Prochlorococcus marinus XMU1406: one gene and its partners. The protein of the gene in region 1 binds, or shares a complex with, the protein of each later gene. Links are inferred from orthologs where the notes say so. Each region holds a gene or a part of one and is shown on either strand. Other genes may lie near its edges.

What was found.
Region 2: the proteins of accD (region 1) and accB are in contact, whole or in part, in a solved structure (PDB 8UXZ), measured with the Escherichia coli proteins. The link is inferred for Prochlorococcus marinus XMU1406 from one-to-one orthologs.
Region 3: the proteins of accD (region 1) and accC are in contact, whole or in part, in a solved structure (PDB 8UXZ), measured with the Escherichia coli proteins. The link is inferred for Prochlorococcus marinus XMU1406 from one-to-one orthologs.

The regions. Positions count from the first base shown.
Region 1 is NZ_JAAORG010000001.1:708,047-716,525, reverse strand. The notes cover bases 4,102-6,917. They hold accD (acetyl-CoA carboxylase, carboxyltransferase subunit beta), read left to right. Parts: upstream 4,102-4,976; coding sequence 4,977-5,858; downstream 5,859-6,917. Other genes in these bases: HA149_RS04085 (Gfo/Idh/MocA family protein), read left to right, coding at 6,255-6,917; HA149_RS04090 (hypothetical protein), read left to right, coding at 5,860-6,252; HA149_RS04100 (phosphoribulokinase), read left to right, coding at 4,102-4,837. Also shown: HA149_RS04125 (DUF3727 domain-containing protein), read left to right, coding at 1-114; HA149_RS04120 (YqeG family HAD IIIA-type phosphatase), read left to right, coding at 121-615; proB (glutamate 5-kinase), read left to right, coding at 612-1,694; lpxD (UDP-3-O-(3-hydroxymyristoyl)glucosamine N-acyltransferase), read left to right, coding at 1,715-2,749; leuB (3-isopropylmalate dehydrogenase), read left to right, coding at 2,778-3,851; more of HA149_RS04100, read left to right, coding at 3,941-4,101; more of HA149_RS04085, read left to right, coding at 6,918-7,352; HA149_RS04080 (class I fructose-bisphosphate aldolase), read left to right, coding at 7,456-8,479.
Region 2 is NZ_JAAORG010000001.1:26,734-32,853, reverse strand. The notes cover bases 3,164-6,048. They hold accB (acetyl-CoA carboxylase biotin carboxyl carrier protein), read right to left. Parts: upstream 4,917-6,048; coding sequence 4,410-4,916; downstream 3,164-4,409. Other genes in these bases: HA149_RS00125 (peptidylprolyl isomerase), read left to right, coding at 5,520-6,048; efp (elongation factor P), read right to left, coding at 4,916-5,476; pdxA (4-hydroxythreonine-4-phosphate dehydrogenase PdxA), read left to right, coding at 3,399-4,433; HA149_RS00145 (SDR family NAD(P)-dependent oxidoreductase), read left to right, coding at 3,164-3,378. In the rest of the region: HA149_RS00170 (pyridoxal-phosphate-dependent aminotransferase family protein), read left to right, coding at 1-315; HA149_RS00165 (hypothetical protein), read right to left, coding at 317-514; HA149_RS00160 (AbrB family transcriptional regulator), read left to right, coding at 648-1,160; HA149_RS00155 (DUF6554 family protein), read left to right, coding at 1,215-1,667; HA149_RS00150 (HNH endonuclease), read left to right, coding at 1,835-2,236; more of HA149_RS00145, read left to right, coding at 2,500-3,163; more of HA149_RS00125, read left to right, coding at 6,049-6,120. UniProt on the Escherichia coli protein: This protein is a component of the acetyl coenzyme A carboxylase complex; first, biotin carboxylase catalyzes the carboxylation of the carrier protein and then the transcarboxylase transfers the carboxyl group to form malonyl-CoA.
Region 3 is NZ_JAAORG010000001.1:68,121-74,183, reverse strand. Bases 3,164-5,991 are described here. They hold accC (acetyl-CoA carboxylase biotin carboxylase subunit), read right to left. Parts: upstream 5,339-5,991; coding sequence 3,989-5,338; downstream 3,164-3,988. Other genes in these bases: HA149_RS00320 (glycosyl transferase), read left to right, coding at 5,684-5,991; HA149_RS00335 (YggT family protein), read left to right, coding at 3,665-3,970; psbX (photosystem II reaction center protein PsbX), read right to left, coding at 3,389-3,574; HA149_RS00345 (Ycf66 family protein), read right to left, coding at 3,164-3,307. In the rest of the region: HA149_RS00360 (hypothetical protein), read left to right, coding at 1-71; HA149_RS00355 (ABC transporter ATP-binding protein/permease), read left to right, coding at 114-2,096; HA149_RS00350 (chlorophyll a/b-binding protein), read left to right, coding at 2,105-2,380; more of HA149_RS00345, read right to left, coding at 2,381-3,163; more of HA149_RS00320, read left to right, coding at 5,992-6,063. UniProt on the Escherichia coli protein: This protein is a component of the acetyl coenzyme A carboxylase complex; first, biotin carboxylase catalyzes the carboxylation of the carrier protein and then the transcarboxylase transfers the carboxyl group to form malonyl-CoA.

The DNA.
Region 1 (8,479 bases):
CCTTTTTTTATTGTCGGAAAATTAAAAGATAAAGGTGCCTTATTAGTTGAAGATGATGAGTTCGATAAAATTCAACCTTTAATTGAAACTGAGCTAGAAAAAAGTAATTCTTAAAAATAAATGAGATCTATCCTAAAAGTTAGTTGGGATTCAAATTTACCAATATATAAGATTTCTCAATCTGAGTTACAAAAACAAGGAATTCATTCTTTATTACTAGATGTGGATGGAACTTTAGTAAATAGAAAGTCAAATATAATCCCAAAAGCTGTAAAAAATTGGATCATTGAATCTAAAAAACTTTTCTCCTTATACCTAATAAGTAATAATCCATCAAAAAAAAGAATCGCGAAAATAGCGAAAGAATTAAATTTAAGATACAAATACAATGCATCAAAACCTTCAAAAAAAGTAACTTTGTCCGCTATCAAAGAAATAGGCAGTGAGCCAAAAAATATAGCCATAATTGGCGACAGGATTTTTACAGATATTATTGTTGGAAATAGATGTAATATAAAAACAATTTTAGTTAAGAGATTAAAGAGAGATGGCTTGCCTATAAAATTTAATTTAACTTTAATAATAGAAAAATTAATTTCTCATTTTATAAAATGAAAATTTGGGTTATAAAAATTGGTACTAGTATTTTAAGAGGGACAGAAGAAAAATCTACTGAAGAAGTTGTTGAAACCCTTTGTAGAGCTTTTACAAATTTTCTTTCAAAAGGAAATAAATTGATTTTAGTAACTAGTGGAGCCGTAGGATTAGGTTGCCAAAAATTAAATATTAAAACAAGACCAAATGATTTAAGTATCCTTCAAGCCACTGCTGCAGTAGGTCAAGTTAATTTAATGACTTTATACGATAAAGTATTTAGTAAATTAGGCCACAATATTGCTCAAATTTTAATCACTAAAGCTGATTTCAATTCACGAGAATCCTTCAATAATGCTTCTAAAACTTTAAAAAAATTAATCGATTTGAATGTGATTCCAATAGTAAATGAGAATGATACAGTATCAAATGAAGAGCTCAAATATGGAGATAATGATACCCTCTCTGCCTTAGTTGCGTTAGCTATAAATGCTAACAAGCTTATTTTATTAACTGATATTGATAATCTATACTCAAAAGATCCACGTAATAATAAAGATGCACATCCTATTAAAGAGGTTCATAATAGTGAGTTAAAGGAAATTAAAGATAAAAATATTCAAAATCCAAATAACGAATGGGGAAAAGGAGGAATTTCTACAAAACTAATTTCTGCAGAAATAGCAACAAAAGGAGGAGTTGAAGTCCAACTAGTTGATGGAACTAATAAAAAAAACTTAATTGAAATTTTTAATGATAATAAAATTGGAACCTTATTTTATCCTGTAGAAAAACCTATAGGAAACAAGAAAAGTTGGCTTTCACATGCGATTCAGACCGTAGGAAAAATTACTTTGGACGATGGAGCTTCTTTTGCAATTAAAAAAAAAGGTGCTTCACTTTTAGCAGTTGGTGTTAAAAATGTAGAGGGTAACTTTACGGTTAATCAGGCAGTTAAAATCGTAAATGCAAATGATAAAGAAGTTGCAAAAGGTTTAGTATCAATAAGTAGCGACAAATTGAGAAGTATCTTAAATAATAATGAAAATAACAACTCCTCGATAATTGTCGTACACAGAGATGTTCTTGCTCTCTCTTAGAAAAAATTTAAAACTGACAAATGCTTTTAAGTGATTTAGTAGATCTAATAAAAAAAGGAAATTCAAATTTTATTAGTGCCAATATTGTAGAAGATTTAAATATAGATGATGCTGCCTCATTAGATGCTGCAGATAACCATCAAATATCTTTTTTAGAAGAAAATAATATCCTTAAAGAACAATTAGATCAAACTAAAGCATCAGCAATAATAACCACTAATAACAATGAAATCGTTAGTATCCTAAAGAAACTCAATATATCAAACATAATTGTTAAAAATCCTAGAATTGCATTTGCAGAGGTATTGAATTGTTTATACAAAAAGATCAATTTCATACCAGGGATTCACGCTTCAGCCGTCATAGATAAAACAGCAATTATTGGAGCAGATTGCTATATTGGACCTAATGTCTATATCGGAGAAAATACTGTAATTGGTGATAAAAATCATATTCTTCCTGGATCATCAATTTTAGGAAATGTAAGAATTGGAGATAATAATATAATTCATCCAAATTGTGTTATTTACGAAAATACCACTCTAAAAAATAATTGTGTAATTAATTCGAATTCTGTTATTGGTTCCGAGGGATTTGGTTTCATTCCTAAAGATGGCAAATGGGTAAAGATGCCTCAAAAAGGTGGCGTAAAAATAATGAGTTTTGTAGAAATTGGAACCAATTGCTGTATTGATAGACCCGCAGTAGGGTTTACTTTTATTGATGAGGGAACAAAGTTGGATAATTTAGTACAAATAGGTCATGGGGTTAAGATTGGTAAGAATTGTGCATTTGCAGCTCAAGTTGGTATCGCTGGGGGAGCAAATATTGGAGATGGTGTTATTTTGGCAGGGCAAGTAGGAGTTAATAATAGAGTAAAAGTTGGTAATAATGTCATAGCGAGTTCAAAATGCGGGATCCATTGTGACATAGAAGATGGCAAGGTAATTAGTGGTTTCCCTGCGATGGATAATAAATCATGGCTAAGGAGTTCAAGTATTTTTAAAAAATTACCTGAAATAGCAAAAAAACTTAGACAATTAGACAAGCAATAATTTATTGTTCTATTAAACAAAAATTTAAATGAAGAAATATAAGATTGTTTTATTGTCAGGTGACGGAATTGGACCAGAGATTTCAGAAGTTTCAAAAAAAGTTTTAAAAAAGCTTTCAAAAAATCATAACTTCGATATTGAGATTATTGAAAAATTATTTGGAGGGATAGCTTATGAAAAATATGGGACTCCTGCTCCAGATGAGACACTAGATCAATGCAAAAAAAGTGATGCTGTACTTTTAGCATGTGTTGGAGATATTAAATATGACTCTCTTGCAAGAGAATTAAGACCAGAAAGTGGGTTACTTAAGTTAAGATCTGCCCTAAACCTTTTCGCAAATATCAGGCCTGTCAAAATAAGAAAATCTCTATTAGATGCAAGTACATTAAAAAAGGATATCGTAGAGCATGTAGATCTTATTGTTGTAAGAGAATTAATAGGGGGAATTTATTTTGGAAAACCAAGAGGACATATCACAAATACAAAAATCCCAAAAGCTTTCAATACAATGGTTTATGATTCGGCAGAAATAGAGAGAATAACTGAAATAGCAATAAAAATTGCTAACCAAAGAACTAAAAAAATATGTTCTGTTGATAAATCAAACGTTCTTGAGGTTAGTCAATTGTGGAGAGATACAGTTTTAAATATCATCTCAAAAGATAAAAATATATCTCTAAGCAATATGTACGTTGATAATGCGGCAATGCAATTAGTTAGAGATCCTGGTCAATTTGATGTAATTTTAACTAGTAATTTATTTGGAGACATTCTAAGCGATTTAGCCGCAATGTTAACTGGTTCCATTGGTATGCTTCCATCTGCTTCTCTAAACAATAATGGCCCAGGAGTTTTTGAACCTGTTCATGGTTCCGCTCCCGATATAGCAGGTAAAAACATAGCGAATCCTATAGCAATGCTTTTATCTGCTTCCATGATGTTAAAAATTGGATTAAATGAAGAAGAAGCTGCAAAAAATTTAGAAACTGCCGTTGATAAAGTTTTATCAAAAGGATTTAGAACAGCAGATTTAGCTGATGGGTCTCCTGAAGTTTTATCTTGCAGTGAAATCGGAGATAAAATAATGGATGAAATTTAAAAAAAAATTAATAAATAAAAAAATATTTTTAAGTAAAACATAAAGTTGGCATATGACCTGTCAGAATCATTAGATATTGTTTTTAAAAAATGTCAAAACGTCATCCAGTAGTTGCTGTAACAGGATCTTCAGGAGCAGGAACAAGTACAGTAAAAAGAGCCTTTGAGCATATTTTTGCCAGAGAAGATATTGTTCCTGCAGTTGTAGAAGGTGATAGTTACCACAGATTTGAAAGAATGCATATGAAAAAAGCTATGGCAGACGCTCTTTCAAAAGGTGAAAATTTCTCTCATTTTGGTCCAGAGGCTAATCTTTTTGACAAGCTAGAAGAACTTTTTAAAATCTATGGTGAAACTGGAGGAGGAAAGAAAAGATATTATCTACATAGTCTTGAAGAAGCAGAAGAGCACAATACAAGGCTAGGGACATCCTTGGAACCTGGACAATTTACTCCATGGGAAGATATTCCTGAGGGAACAGACGTACTTTTTTATGAAGGTTTGCATGGCGGGGTAGAAGGTGATGGATACAATGTGGCATCTTATGCTGATTTACTTGTTGGTGTTGTTCCAATTACAAATTTAGAGTGGATTCAAAAAATCCATAGAGATAACGCAGAAAGAGGTTACTCAGCGGAAACCATTGTGGATACTATATTGAGAAGAATGCCTGATTATATAAATCACATCTGCCCACAATTCAGCAAAACTGATATTAATTTCCAAAGAATTCCCACAATTGACACTTCTAATCCTTTCATATGCAGGAATATCCCAACTCCTGATGAGAGCTTTGTTATCATACATTTTAGAAAAGGGGCAAGAGAGAAATGGGGGATTGATTTTCAATACTTGCTTGGAATGATTAACGATTCATTTATGTCAAGTCCAACAAGTATCGTTGTAAATGGAGGAAAAATGGGTTTCGCAATGGAACTAATTCTCACTCCAATAATTCATAAAATGATTGAGGAGAAAAATAAATAATAATTAATTTCGATTATCAACTCAAATCATTACATTTTTTACTTTGAGTAGTTTTTAATCTAAAGGATCTCAAATTTTTATATATCTTTCTTGATAAAAGTACCTTATTTAGATTTAAATAGAAAAAACAGTAAACGTTGTGTCATTAATCGACTGGTTTGCCGCAAGGCGTAAAGATCAATTTGTTGGGAAAGTTTCGCAAGATACTGATGAGGGAGATGGTTTGTGGGTTAAATGTTCAGAATGTTCGCAAGTAGCCTATAGAAAAGACCTAATTACAAATTTCAATGTTTGTAGTAATTGCGGGCACCACAATAGGATAAATAGCGATGAAAGGATAAATATAATTGCTGACAAAAATTCATTCGAAGAGTTTGATAGTTCACTAAGTCCTACAGATCCTTTAGGTTTTAAAGATAGAAGATCATATGCTGATCGAATTAAAGAAAGTCAAGCAGGCACAGGTTTAAGAGATGGAGTCGTAACAGGTATCTGTTCTGTAAATTCAATGCCTTTAGCATTAGCTGTTATGGATTTTAGATTTATGGGAGGATCCATGGGTTCAGTAGTTGGTGAAAAAATTACAAGGATAATTGAAAGAGCAACTTTAGAAAATTTTCCAATTCTTATTGTTTGCGCATCAGGTGGAGCAAGGATGCAAGAAGGCATGTTAAGTCTCATGCAAATGGCAAAAATATCTGGAGCACTAAAAAAACATAAAGAAAAAAATCTTCTTTATATGCCCTTATTAACTCATCCAACCACTGGGGGGGTAACAGCAAGCTTTGCAATGTTAGGTGATTTAATTTTGGCGGAACCTAAAGCTCTTATTGGATTTGCTGGAAGAAGAGTTATAGAACAAACATTAAGAGAAAAATTACCCGATAATTTTCAAACAGCTGAATATCTGCTTGAGCATGGTTTTGTTGATGTAATAGTTAGAAGGAAAGATCTCAAAGATACTCTGACTAAAATTTTAAAAATTCATGGTGTAAAAAAACTTGCAAAAGCAAATATATAATATGAGAATTATTTCAAATTTCTTTTATTTTTCTTTAAGCCTTTTATTTTTTATTTTAAATTTTGCTCCATATTCTTATGGAATAGGAAATGTTGACTGGGTCCTACTAAAAGAAAATAATGAAGGGAAAGAATGGCTTGACAAAGGGAGTATTAAGCAGCTTCCAAATAATGAAATAAGTGTTTTGACAAAGTTCTTTAAAAATCCAACTAATTCTGATGATGATGGAGAGTTATCACTTTATGTAATGAGAATTAATTGCGATGAAAAAAAGTTCAAAGATACTTCAATAAATGGAATCCCTAAATTTAATTCAAAATGGCGAACTTCTAATAATGATGAACTAATAGATGTTGTTATTGAAAATAGTTGTTCAGAGTTTATTAATAGATAAGAATGAATACTAAAAATAAAAAATTAAAAATAGCAATAGCTGGATTAGGGTTTGGTAAAAAAGTCCATTTAGAGGCATTAAAAGAGTCTGATTATTTAACTCCTGTAGCTATTTATCATTATGAGACTAAGCAAAAATCGATACTAGAAAAAGAAACTGGATTAGAGTTCTTTCATAATTGGGAAGAATTAGTTAAATCTCCAAAAATTGATGGGATTATAATTGCTACCCCTCCTGAATCAAGATTTAAATTAGCAAAACAAGCTCTTGAGAATAATAAAAATTTGCTTCTAGAAAAACCCGTTGCAATATCCTCCTCAGAAATTGAAGAGCTTCAGAGAATATCATTGATGAATAATTTAAGCGTATGTGTTGATTTTGAATATAGAGCAGTACCTCTTTTCCTTCAGACAAAAAAACTTATTGATGAAAATATCTTAGGAGATATATATTTAGTCAAATTAGATTGGTTAATGGGCAGTAGATCCGACCCCAAAAGATCCTGGAATTGGTATTCATTAGAAGAAAAAGGTGGAGGAGTTATTGGCGCCTTAGGTACTCATGCATTCGATATGTTGAATTGGTTTTTTGGAGAAGCAATAAACGTGTCTGGCAAGTTAGCAACATCAATAAAAAAAAGACCTTTAACTAATTCATCTGATTTAAATGATGTTACGAGTGAAGATGTATGTTTAGCCAATATAGAAATATCAAACTACAGCTCGAATCTTATTCCATGTCAGGTATCTTTATCATCGATTTCTAAAAATGGTAGAGGATTTAGTTTTGAAATATATGGGAGCGAAGGTTCACTTATTCTTAAAAGCGAAAACCAAAAAGATTATGTACATGGTTTTAATTTGAAATATTCAAATAACGAAAATAAAATGCAAAATTTAACTGCAGATTCAAGTTTTAATTTTGAAAAAACATGGACTGATGGGAGAATAGCTCCAGTTTTGAGAATTCAAAATTTATGGGCTAAGAGTATAATTAATAGAACACCTGTAATCCCAGGCTTATTTGAGGGACTTGCTAGTCATAAAGTTTGCGAAGCCATAAGAGAATCTTCGAAAAGTGGATTAAGTATCAAAATTTAAGGCTATACATTTATAAGTAGCAATTATCACCCGATAAAGTATTGGATTGATTTTATTTTTTTTTCATATTCTGGAAAAATCAATTGAACTGAATTATTAAAGAATGGCTTTAAATTATTACAAAAATGAGCTTAAAGAAAATGCTCAATTACTAGCTTCTAAAGGGAAAGGGATATTAGCGGTAGATGAATCCACTAAAACAGTAGGTAAAAGACTCGCTGGAATTGGCGTTGAGAATACTGAAGACAATAGGAAGGCATATAGAGGAATGCTTTTTACTACAGAAGATCTTGGTAAATATATAAGTGGAGCAATCCTCTTCGAAGAAACTCTTTATCAGAATCACCAAGATGGTGAGTCAATGGTTAAGAAACTAAATGATTTAGGTATTATTCCAGGTATAAAGGTTGATAAAGGCCTAAATCCACTTCCAGGAGGAGGAGATGTAGAAACTTTTTGCTCTGGCCTAGATGGGTTAGTTGAAAGAGCAGCTAAATATTATGAACAAGGTGCCAGATTTGCAAAGTGGAGAGCAGTTCTGCAAATTACAAATGATGGTTGTCCCTCAAAACTATCAATTCAAGAGAATGCTTGGGGATTAGCAAGGTATGCAAGATCAGTTCAAGAATCCGGGCTGGTACCAATTATTGAACCTGAAATTTTAATGGACGGAGATCATACTATTGAAAAAACTGCTGAAGTCCAAGAAGAGGTAATAAAGCAGGTTTATATTGCGTGTCAAGCAAATGGAGTTTTTCTAGAAGGAACCCTATTAAAACCTTCTATGACTGTCAATGGAGCAGATTGTCCAACAAAGGCTGATCCTATGAAAGTTGCTGAAATGACAATCAGAACTATGGAAAGATGTGTTCCTGCATCAGTGCCTGGAATAGTATTCTTATCAGGAGGGTTAAGCGAAGAAGCTGCTTCTGTTTATTTAAATAATATGAACACTCTTTACAGGAAAGCTTTATGGAATGTTTCATTCTCCTATGGAAGAGCATTACAGCACTCATGCTTAAAGGCTTGGAAAGGAAGCGACGTTGAAGGAGGTCAAAAAGCATTAATAGCAAGAGCTCAAGCAAACTCTGAAGCTTCAAAAGGTGCCTATGTAGCAGGATCTCAAC
Region 2 (6,120 bases), 680 kb from region 1 along the record:
AAGACTTTAAATCTAAAATTATTTGCTGATGAAAAATATTTAAGCCCTTCAATTACTGCAATAAAAACCGAAGGAATGGATGCAGAAGAATTTAGGAAAACAATAAAGAATAATTTTGATATTTTACTTGCTGGTGGTCAAGATCATTTGAAGGGAAAAATATTTAGAGTCGGACATTTAGGTTATGTTAATGATAGAGATATTATTACGATAGTTTCTGCTATAAGCATTACACTTCTCGACCTAGGTAAAATTACAGCCCAACAAGCTGGTGAAGCATTAGTTGTCGTATCTAGATATCTGAAAGGAAATTAAATTAAGTACCTGGCTCTTCGACATTTCCGCCTAATTCAACAATCTTTTTTCTAAGAACTATTGATTTTTGTTCATCACCGTTGGTTTGAGCTATTGCAAGGGCAAACTCTAATTTTTCTAGCTGGTGGCCACCCTCAAAAAAAGATAATTTTTTCTTTATGCGGTTTTTATTATCTTTATATGAAATTTGTGAAGACATAAAAATTCATGCTTTAATAAATATTATGCCAACAAAAGGGGACATTACGAGAGAAAACCAAAAATATTATTTGACTATAAACTTAAACGGAAAAATTTTTTTCTAATATTATATTCAAACGTCTTTCAAATTTATGCCTAATATAAATTTAATCTATTATCTAATTGCAGGTTTTATTTTTGGAGCTTTAGCTTTAAAAACGGGAATTCCTGCGGCTCCTCTTGCAGGTGCTTTAATAGGCTCAAGCATGCTTAGCATTAGTGGCAAAGTCGACATAGCAGATTGGCCAATAGGCACAAGAACAATTTTGGAAATAGGGATTGGAACAGTTATCGGTACATCATTAACAAAAAACTCATTAGTTGATATTCAAAACTTATGGAGGCCAGCCATACTAATAACCTTTACTTTAGTTATTACTGGATTAGCAATTGGCTTATGGACAAGCAGATTACTTAATATAGATGTAATAACAACAATTCTAGGAGCCGCACCAGGAGGAATTAGTGGAATGAGTCTTGTAGGGTCTGAATACGGAGTGGGAGCTGCAGTAGCCACTCTACACGCAGTAAGATTAATTACTGTGCTTTTAATTCTTCCTTTAGTAGTGAAATGCTTGAATGTATTTGGAATAATTAAATCTTAAATTTCTATAGACATATTCACAAAAAAAGATATTTTAAAATAGTGGAAAAGTTTAATGCAAACATTTAAACCAAAAAAACTAATATTATTAACTTTAGGATTATTCACTCCTTTAGTTTTTACTACGTCAAAAGTTAATGCAGGCTCATTTGGGGCGGAAATTTTCTGTACAATGAGAGATGGAGGAAATGATCATGAAAGTAGTTGGGATGCAGCATATACCTATATCAAAAAACAAAAAGGAGGAATTTTCAAAGTCTCACCTAAACAAGCCGCAGCACAAATTACTGAATCAGTAATTAGAGATAGAGAAAGCTTTAGCTATTGTGTAGAGTACCTTGACAAACTTCATCCAAATAGGAAGCTAATAAGAGATTTGCAAAAAGAAAAAGAAAGAAAAGAAAAAGAAAGAAAAGAAAAAGAAAATAAGAGAAAAAAATTAGAAAAAGAATTAGAAGAATCTAATGCAGATTTCTCAGAAGAAACATTTGAACGATACAGCTATTAATAAAAGCTTTGGAATTTTCAATTTTTTGAAGAAGTTATATAATAACTTTCTTTTGTATCTATCAACACTAAATTATATTTTTACAAGCTAATTTAAGCGAAATAATAATAATTAAATATTGACTTTTGATATATTCAGGCCATTATTCAATTAACTAAATGGTCTGAATGCATATTAATGATGCTGTGTTTTTAGAGGATTTATGCCCTAAGTTCAGATTTAGACAATGGCGGAAATCTATTCATAGATTTACAGGCAAAAGTTGTATATATTGCGGAAAACCATCTGAATCTATCGACCATGTAATACCAAGAAGCCAAGGAGGATTAAGTTCAACAGAAAACTGTGTCCCTGCATGTCTTTCCTGTAATGGGGATAAATCAGATGAAAATGCATTGTATTGGTACAGAAGGCAAAAATTTTATGATCCTCGAAGAGCAATGGCTATAAGAGCTTGGTTGGAAGGGGATTTAAGATTAGCTATTAGATTACTGCAATGGGCTAATCCAAACTTTAAGGTAAAAAATGAAAGTTACGAAAAAGATAACTCAGAATATAAAGCAGCTTGACTACCAAACATTACATATTTTTCTAGAGTTATAGATTTCACATATATTTTCCAATTCTCTTGGCGATTCTGGGAATATTAAAATTGTCGAAAATGAAATAAGAAAAACAAATAATTTTTGGTAGAATTTAAAGTTAACTACACCTATTTCTTTCTCGATAAAACGGGGATAACTTTTGCTAATACAGAAAGTTTTTGATTTTAAATCGGGCTTAAGAGCTGTCTTCATCATCAGTTAATACATATGTACTATTTTAGAACAGCATGAAAAGGCCTGCAAGTTTACTCAGCAATAAAAATAAATTTTTAATCTTAGGATGTGGTTTCAGTGGAAGTTTTTTTGCAAAAACTATTAGAAAATTCGGTTGCACTGTTGTAACAAGCTCAAGATCTGCAAGCAGTCATCCAAATAGTTTTGTTTTCGACAGTGAAAGCGATATGGTCCCTGATGAAAAAATTTTTGATGGAGTGACGCATATTCTTAGTTGCATCCCTCCTGACAAAAATGGAAAAGATCCAGTACTGAGAAGTCTTAAAAATGAACTAAAAAGTTTGCCTCTTGAATGGGTCGGCTATTTATCTACAACAGGAGTTTATGGTGACACCAAGGGTACTTGGGTTTCTGAAATTGATGAACCAAACCCTTTTCAAAAGAGAAGTCATAAGAGGTTAAATTGTGAAAAAGAATGGATTGAATCTGGTTTACCTGTTCAAATTTTTAGGTTACCAGGTATTTATGGGCCTGGACGATCAACTTTTGAAGCGATAAAAAATAAAAAAATTCGTGTTATTTCAAAGAAAAATCAGATATTTTCGAGGATTCATGTTGCTGACATTACAAATGCAATTATCTATCTATTACAAAATAAAAATTTATTAAAGTTTTACCAAATTATTAATATTGCAGATGATGAACCCTGTTCTCAGATAGAAGTTATTCAATATTGCTACGATTTACTTGGTTTAACAATGCCAAAGCCAATATTATTTGAAGATGCAAAAGAGGAATTGTCACCAATAGCTAAATCTTTTTGGATGGAAAATAGAAGAGTTTCAAACAAACTTTTATGCGAAACACTCGGATATAAACTAATTTATAAAAACTATAAATTAGGGTTAAAAAATTGCTACCTGAACAGTTAAAAAAAAATTAGAAACTTTTTATGAATTTTCAAAATACAAATAAAATATTGCAGATAGTATTAAGCGTCGGAGATGAGTCAGGTATTGGACCTGAAATAATTTTAAAAGCACTTTGTTCTAATCAGATACCCAAAAATATTGACTTTATATTAGTTGGATCAAAAAAAAATCTACAAAATACATATAAATATCTTAGATCATTAGGATTAGAAAACCTTGCAAATCCTAAAAATTTCAAGATACATGATCTTGAAATTTCTTCATCAGATAATGGCTCTAACTCAAGTTACGGCAATTCAAGTTTCCAATATTTAACAAAAGCAATAGAAATTGTAAAACAATATCCTAATTCAGCACTTGTAACTGGACCAATTTGCAAGAAATCATGGTCTTTAGCAGGTCATTACTTCTCTGGTCAAACTGAAGTACTGGCACAATCATGTGGAGTAAAAAACGTTGGCATGTTATTCACAGCTAAATCACCAATTACAGGTTGGAGATTTAATACTTTATTAGCTACAACTCACATAGCCCTTTCTGAGGTTCCCAAGAAATTAACTACAGAATTAATCCACTCTAAATTGGATCTTTTCAAAGATTTTTGTAATACCTATACCGATAAACCTAGTTTAAAAGTAGCAGGATTAAACCCTCACGCCGGCGAAGAGGGTATTTTAGGTCAAGAAGAGAAAGATTGGCTCAATGATGCATTAATTACTTGGAACGAAAAGAATAAAGGTATTGAATTATTAGGCCCTTTATCACCAGATAGTTGCTGGAATTCTTCTGTAAAAGCTTGGAATGACAAAAATGCTGAAAAGCATGATGGCATTCTTGCTATGTATCATGATCAAGGTTTAATACCAATGAAAGTGATAGCTCTTAATTACTCAGTCAATACCACAATCGGGTTACCTTTTATAAGAACATCTCCTGATCATGGAACGGGATTTGATATTGCTGGCAAAGGAATTGCTCAATCTCAGAGCATGATTGAGGCTATTAAGGCTGCCGTAGAAATGACTAATAATTCAAGACTGCTTAACACGCATTAAAACTTGACCAAATTCAACTGGTGTTCCATTTTCAACGAGAATCTCTACTATTTCAGCATTAAATTCAGATTCAATTTCATTCATTAACTTCATTGCTTCCAAAATGCAAATAGTTTGACCGACCTTAACGTTATTCCCTACTTCGACGAATGGGTCCTCACCAGGCGCTGCAGCCCTATAAAACGTCCCTACCATAGGTGAAGTAATTTCAGTTAGATCAGAACGTCCTAGGGGCGCTACCTGAGGCGCTTCAGGCTCATTAACAACAGAAATATTATCATTCATAGTTTTTTGATTAGCAATTGTTTGCTTATCAAATGAAGTATTAGAAACTAAATTATTAAATACTTGGTTCTGATCAAATACATTCCTTTTAATTTCGAGTTTAAAATCTTCTCCCTCTAGCGAGAACTCTTGTATGTCACTTGTAGAGATCTTCTCTATTAAGCGATTTAAGTCATCATGATCTAATTTCATAGCCATTAATTTTCACGTCCTAGATAACTGTCATTACGAGTATCAACTTTAATCATTTCTCCCACAGAAATAAATAAAGGAACCATAACTTGAGCACCTGTTTCTAGAATAGCTGGTTTCGTGCCCCCACTAGCAGTATCACCTTTAACTCCAGGATCAGTCTCTGTAACTTTCAAAGTAATAGATATTGGAAGTTCTACTTCTAAAACTTTACCATTATGAAAAATTACATTAACCTCCATTCCCTCTTTCAAATACTTTGCACCTTTACCGATTTGTTCAGAGGTAAGTCTTGTCTCTTCAAAACTTGTCATATCCATAAAAACATAATCACCAGACTCCACATAAGTATGCTGCAGGTTAGACTTCTCAAGGATAGCCTGCTGTACTGATTCTCCGGCTCGAAAAGTTTTTTCAACAACGTTGCCGCTTTGAACTGATTTTAATTTTGTTCGCACGAAAGCAGAACCCTTGCCAGGCTTGACATGTAGAAATTCTACAACACGCCAAACTTGCCCATCCAATTCGATGGTAGTACCTGTGCGAAAATCGTTACTGGAAATCATTCCTGTTTTACATCCCCAAGGATCATAAACCTGCAAGAGTGCTATGCAAAAATTCTTATCAAATCAGAACAAACTTTTCTTAATTCTATCTATTGTAATTTTACAAGTTTTTCTTATAAAACCGATCAAAGTACTAGCTGATTTACCTACTGGAAATGCAGTAAAAGATCCTAGTGCAATCCTCAGAAACGCACTCCCTATAAGGCAAGTTGAGTTGCAAGAACTTCAACACAAATTAGAAGAAACTAGTGACCTTGTGAGAGGAGGAAGATGGCCCGCTCTTACGAAAACTGTTACAAAATGTCAATCTTTACTAAAAAAATACCAGAATAAAATTATTCAAGAATTACCAAACGATAAAAAGAAAATTGCTGAAAAAACATTTTTAGAGCTCAAAGAAAATTTTGATAGTCTTCAAGATTACTCTAAATCAAAGGATAAATACTCATTTATAGCGACCCGAAGAGATGCTTTAGATAAAATAGGTGGATTAGAAGAATATTTTCTACCAAATGAATTTCCATACTCTATTCCCCAGGAATTTGATAATTTACCAAGATTACTAGGCAGAGCAAAAGTCAATATAAAAACTTCCAAAGGAGATATGCAAGCTATTGTGGATGGATTTAACGCTCCACTTACAG
Region 3 (6,063 bases), 640 kb from region 1 along the record:
TTGATACAACAATCTTGAATTACTTAAATTTACCTGACTGGGCCCTTTCATTTATTGGCTTTGGTCAATAGACTGCTAAAAGTTATAATTTACCTTATAAAACTAGTCAAGCAATGAAGAAAGCAGTTAATAATAAATCTAAAATACTGTACCAATTACAAAAATTAAGGAAGCTATCTCAGCCATTTTTTCTTCCTATAGATCAATGTAATGGATTACAGTTCATATGGCTTTTGATTTCTCTTTTATTTTGTGTTGGTGGAGTAGTACTTGTTGGTCTTACAGGAATAATCAGTTTTTTTGAAAGCTTCCAACCAATTTTTATTGAAAAGTATTTCGGAGGTGTAGTAAATACTGTCAATTCAATTTGGGCTGGAAGCTGGGGATTGCTTTTCTCTGCCTTATTTCTAATTGGATCAGGGAGCTTTTTTAGCTTAAGACGTCAATTAAAAAACAGAAGATGGCTACATTGGTTATTCCTTGCGATAATTGTATTAATGCTTCTAGCTGTAAACGGAATAAACGCAGGTATTGGATTCATTGCAAGAGATTTAACAAATGCTTTAGTAGAAAAACAAGAAGATGGATTTTATCGGATATTGGGTATTTACGCTTGTTGTTTCGCTGTGGCTCTACCAATACGTGTTTCTCAAATATTTTTTACATATAAGTTAGGAATAATTTGGAGAGAATGGCTTTCAAAAAGTTTAGTCAAAGATTACATGACTAATAAAGCTTATTACCAACTAAATCCCAATGATGAAGAACAAACTGATGTAGATAATCCTGATCAAAGAATCACAGATGATACACGAGCTTTTACCGGGCAAAGTCTCTCTTTTACATTAGGTATTTTTGATGCCCTACTAACATTTTCACTTAATATTCTTATTTTATGGAGTATTAGTACAACACTTACTTTTTCTTTATTTGGTTACGCTGCCTTTGCAACTTCTATCCTTTTAATTGCTGGAAAAAATCTTGTAAAGATTGACTTTGATCAACTCAGATATGAAGCTGATTTTCGATATGGCTTAGTACATATAAGAGATAATGCTGAATCAATAGCCTTTTACTCTGGGGAGAACCCTGAGCGAAGTGAAACTGAAAGACGCCTAGGTGAAGTGGTGAGAAACTTTAATTTACTGATTATATGGAGAGTAATAATAGATGTCATGAGAAGATCCATTAATTATGCTGGAAATTTCTTTCCATATTTAATAATGGCAATCCCTTACTTTAAAGGTGAAATTGATTATGGACGCTTTATTCAGGCAAGCTTTGCATTTGGAATGGTTGAAGGTTCATTATTTTTCATTGTTAATCAAATCGAAGAACTTGCGAAATTTACTGCTGGTATTGGCAGATTAGAAGGATTCCAATCAAAAGTTGAATCCATTAGTCAAACCAACCCAACAAGCAATCAAAACGTTATTTCTGATTACCCCTCGATTCTTATTAATAATGCTGACCTTTGCCCTCCAGGATCAAATAAAACAATAATTAAAAATTTAAATTTGAGCATCGACAATAATCAATCACTTTTGGTTGTAGGACCATCTGGGTGCGGAAAAACATCTTTACTAAGAATGATTAGTGGTTTATGGGAACCCGATCAGGGAGTAATTAAAAAACCAAAAATTGGGGAATTATTATTCATACCTCAAAAACCATATATGTTACTTGGTTCTTTAAGGGAACAATTATGTTATCCGACAGAAGTTAAGAAATTTAGTGATGAACATCTTACTTCTGTACTTCATGAAGTAAATTTAAAGACCCTAGTGGACAGGTATCCTAATCTTGATATCAAACAAGATTGGCCACGAATTCTTTCCCTAGGCGAGCAACAAAGATTGGCTTTTGCAAGACTCTTACTAAATTCTCCAAGATTTGCAGTACTTGATGAAGCAACAAGTGCTTTAGATATTAACACTGAAAAAAAACTATATAGTTTACTAAAGGAACGAGAACTTTCTCTTATTAGTGTTGGACATAGACCTAGCTTAAAAGATTTTCACGAGAATATTTTAGAATTAAATGGACAAGGAGACTGGAAATTATTGACTTCTGATAAGTATAATTTTAAAGATTAACAAAAAAAATGAATCCTAAAGAAGAACAAACTAACTCAGAAACCACTAATTTAGAGAATGAGAGTTCTATAGAACAGAATAAAGATCCAAATTACATTAATGAACAAATTGGCGACAATAAAGTAGATGAAAAATCTATAGAAATTAAAGATGAATATAAATTTGGATGGAGTAGTTATTCTGAAATAACTAATGGAAGATTTGCAATGATTGGCTTCCTTGCAATAATATTGATTGAATTATTTAGTAAACAATCGTTTTTAAAATGGGCAGGAATCTTATAATTAATCATCAAATCTAGAACTGTTATCTCTAGGTTTCTTCTTGTTTGTTCCAACGTTATATCTACTATTTTGATTTTTTGAACTTGATCTAGCTTGAGAGCTTACTCTACGAGTCTCACGCGGTTTTTTGGCTGGATTAGCATCTTTAAATGAAGCATCTTCTACTTGAGCTGTTGAAGTTTGCTGCCTAATAGGGGATCGAGTAGGTTTCTTTCTAGATGGAGAATCACCTGGAGCAGAAATATTATCTTGTCTAGAAACTGTACGATTCATTCTGGGCCTTGACCCTGTTTTAACCTCATCGCGAGATGAATTTCTTCTCTCACCAAAATTATTTGTTTCTTGTTGTTTACTATTTCTATCTCCAGCAGTCTGTCTTCTCCTTCTTATAGGTTCGTCATTTTCAAACTGACTTATTTCCCTTGTAGATGGCCTACTTCTACTTGCTGCAGCAGAGGGTATAGCTCTTGAAACATTCCTCCTACGAGATCTCCCTTCCGTATAGTCTTCTTCAAATTCATCTTCTTGAGGTTTAAATCTTCTGGATGGCCTATCAGATTCTTCAAACCTATCATAATCATCATTAAATCGGCCTCTAGAATTTCTGGGCACATCAGAAATAGGATCATCATCAAAATAAGATGACCTTCTAGCTTGATCAGTAGCAACTCCCCTCAATCGCACACTTTCATATGCGAAAAAAACTGTAGTTCCTGCTAATAAAAACTGACCAAACTGAAGGATAGGATCTAACCTCCAGCCTTGAAAAAATAATATTCCTCCGCACAAAAGTCCAATTGCTGCGAAGAAAACATCATAATCCCTTGCCAAGGCAGGCTTAAAGGACCTCAAAAAATAAAGGCCTCCTCCACATACAGCGAGAACTATACCAACAATACTGGCCCAATTGAGACTAGCATTGACCACATTCTTTCTCCAAAAATTTATTTTTAAAAAGGGTTACTTATATGCCCTATATATATAGTGTACTTAAAACTTCTACAAAAACTAGCGTCTTCCAGTAGAAGTACGATCGAGTGAATCTTTCTGGCTGACAAAAATCAAAAATGCAGTGGCTGGAATAACGATAAGTAAGGCAGCGGCAATAAAACTACCAATCATTCCAACTGCGGAATTATTTGCAACTTCAGCAGAAAAATCTGCGACTAGTAATAAATTAGAGATTGGAAACACTTTTTAAATATTAAATTCTCAATTTATAATACGAATTAAATACGTTTGAATGGGTTATTTATTAAGATGAATTAAACAATTGTGATTTCATTGCTTGTAAATTCTCTTCAAATTTTAGATATTAGTTTAGGAATTTCTCTTTCATATCTAACTATAGTTTTTCTAATAAGATTAATACTTACTTGGTACCCAAAAATTGATTTAAATAAAGGTTTTTTGTTATTAATTTCAATACCATCAAGTTCTATTCTTAATTTAACAAGAAAACTAATTCCTCCAATTGGAGGCGTTGATGTTGGCCCCGTAATTTGGATCGGAATTATAAGCTTTTTAAGAGAAATTTTAGTTGGTCAGCAAGGGCTTATAAAACTTGCAATGCATACTCATATTTCATAGAAATCATTTAATTATTTCTCAGTAATTTGGCAATAATTCTTCTTCTACATATTTAGTATGTATCTTACCCTGCTTAAATTTAGATTTATTCAGTAAGGTTAGATGAAAATTAATTGTTGTTGGAATACCAGTTACTGCACATTCATTTAAAGCCCTATTCATACGTTTAATTGCAGTATTACGATCTTTTCCCCAGACTATTAATTTACCAATTAATGAGTCATAGAAAGGAGGTATTTCATAGCCTGTATAAACATGACTATCCACCCTTACACCAGGGCCACCAGGTGGAAGCCACCCAGTTATTTTTCCAGGTGATGGTCGGAAATTGTGAGAGGGATCTTCAGCATTGATTCTACATTCAATGGCATGGCCGTTTAAATGGATATCATCCTGATTAAATTCCAAGTTTGCTCCGCTTGCAATTTTAATTTGCTCAGCTATTAAATCAACTCCTGTAACCATTTCAGTAACAGGATGTTCAACTTGAATCCTAGTATTCATTTCCATAAAATAAAAATTATTATCATCATCAACTAAAAATTCAACTGTCCCCGCTCCTTCGTAGCCGATACTTTTTGCAGCAGCAATAGCTGCGTTCCCCATTTTTTTTCTTAGCTCAGTATTAATTGCAGGACTAGGAGACTCTTCTAGTAACTTCTGATGTCTTCTTTGAACTGAACAATCTCGCTCTCCTAAATGAACAACATTACCCGACCTGTCAGCCAAAATTTGAATTTCTACATGTCTTGGCTTCTTTATAAATTTCTCCATATATAAACCATCATTACCAAAAGCTGCTTCTGCTTCGCCTTGAGCTGCTTTAAACATTTTTTCAAGATTATCAGAGTTTTCAACCAACCTCATACCTCTTCCACCTCCTCCAGCAGTCGCTTTAATAATTACCGGATAGCCAATATCATCTGCCAATTTATAAGCCTCATCAACATTTGATAACAAGCCTTTACTACCAGGTACTGTTGGAACTCCAACTGCTTCCATAGTTTCTTTAGCTGTAGATTTATCTCCCATAGATCTAATAGCTTTAGAAGATGGGCCAATAAAAACTATGCCATGATCGTTACACATCTCAGCAAATTTATCATTTTCCGCAAGAAATCCATAACCAGGATGAATAGCATCAACTCCTCTGGATGTAGCAGCAGCAAGTATATTTGGAATATTTAAATAACTCTTATTACTTAATGAATCTCCGACACAAACCGCCTCATCAGCAAGCTGAACATGCAATGCTTTTTTATCTACAGTGCTATAAACTGCAACGGTTGCAATACCTAGTTCTCTACAACTTCTGACAATTCGTAAAGCTATTTCTCCACGATTAGCAATTAAAACTTTTTCAACCATTATGAAAATAAAATTGAAGAAATGAAATGACTTAAAATAAAAAATTATTTGCCAAAGTATTCAACAAAATTTTTTAGTGATCAGAGGACATTTTTTACAATACAACCTAAAACGTTATATATGTATAAATATTTGTTTTATGCAATAGAAAAATTATTCATCTTATTCAAAAAACTCTTTTCAAACTACATGCTTATTTCAGCCAATAATGTATGATATTTTTAAGGTTTAGGTATCTCTCGGTTGCTGAAAACCCTTTGCGGACGTGGCGGAATTGGTAGACGCGCACGTCTAAGGAGCGTGTGGCTTCGGCCTTGCGAGTTCAAGTCTCGCCGTCCGCATTTAATGTATTCTGGTTTAACTGCAATGAATAAAAAATCAGTTGCAGTAGTTATAATTTCCAATGGTCCTGGTGAATTAACGACATGGGTGAATCCTTTAGTGGATGAGCTTAACAAAATAAATAAATCAAAAGGAGATGGCGATAAACACGATTTCACTCTGAGGTTAGTTCTTGTTCCTTGCCCAAATGCCACTGGTAAAGAATTTTTAGTTGCAAATTCATGGAATAAATTCGAATTAATTACAAAATCAAAAAGTTTTTGGAAATTATTAATAAAGCCACATTCTTTTGCTTATTGGCCAAAAAAAGGGGTAGTTATTTTCCTGGGTGGGGATCAATTTTGGAGCATTTTATTAGCTAAAAGATTAGGTTATTTAAATAT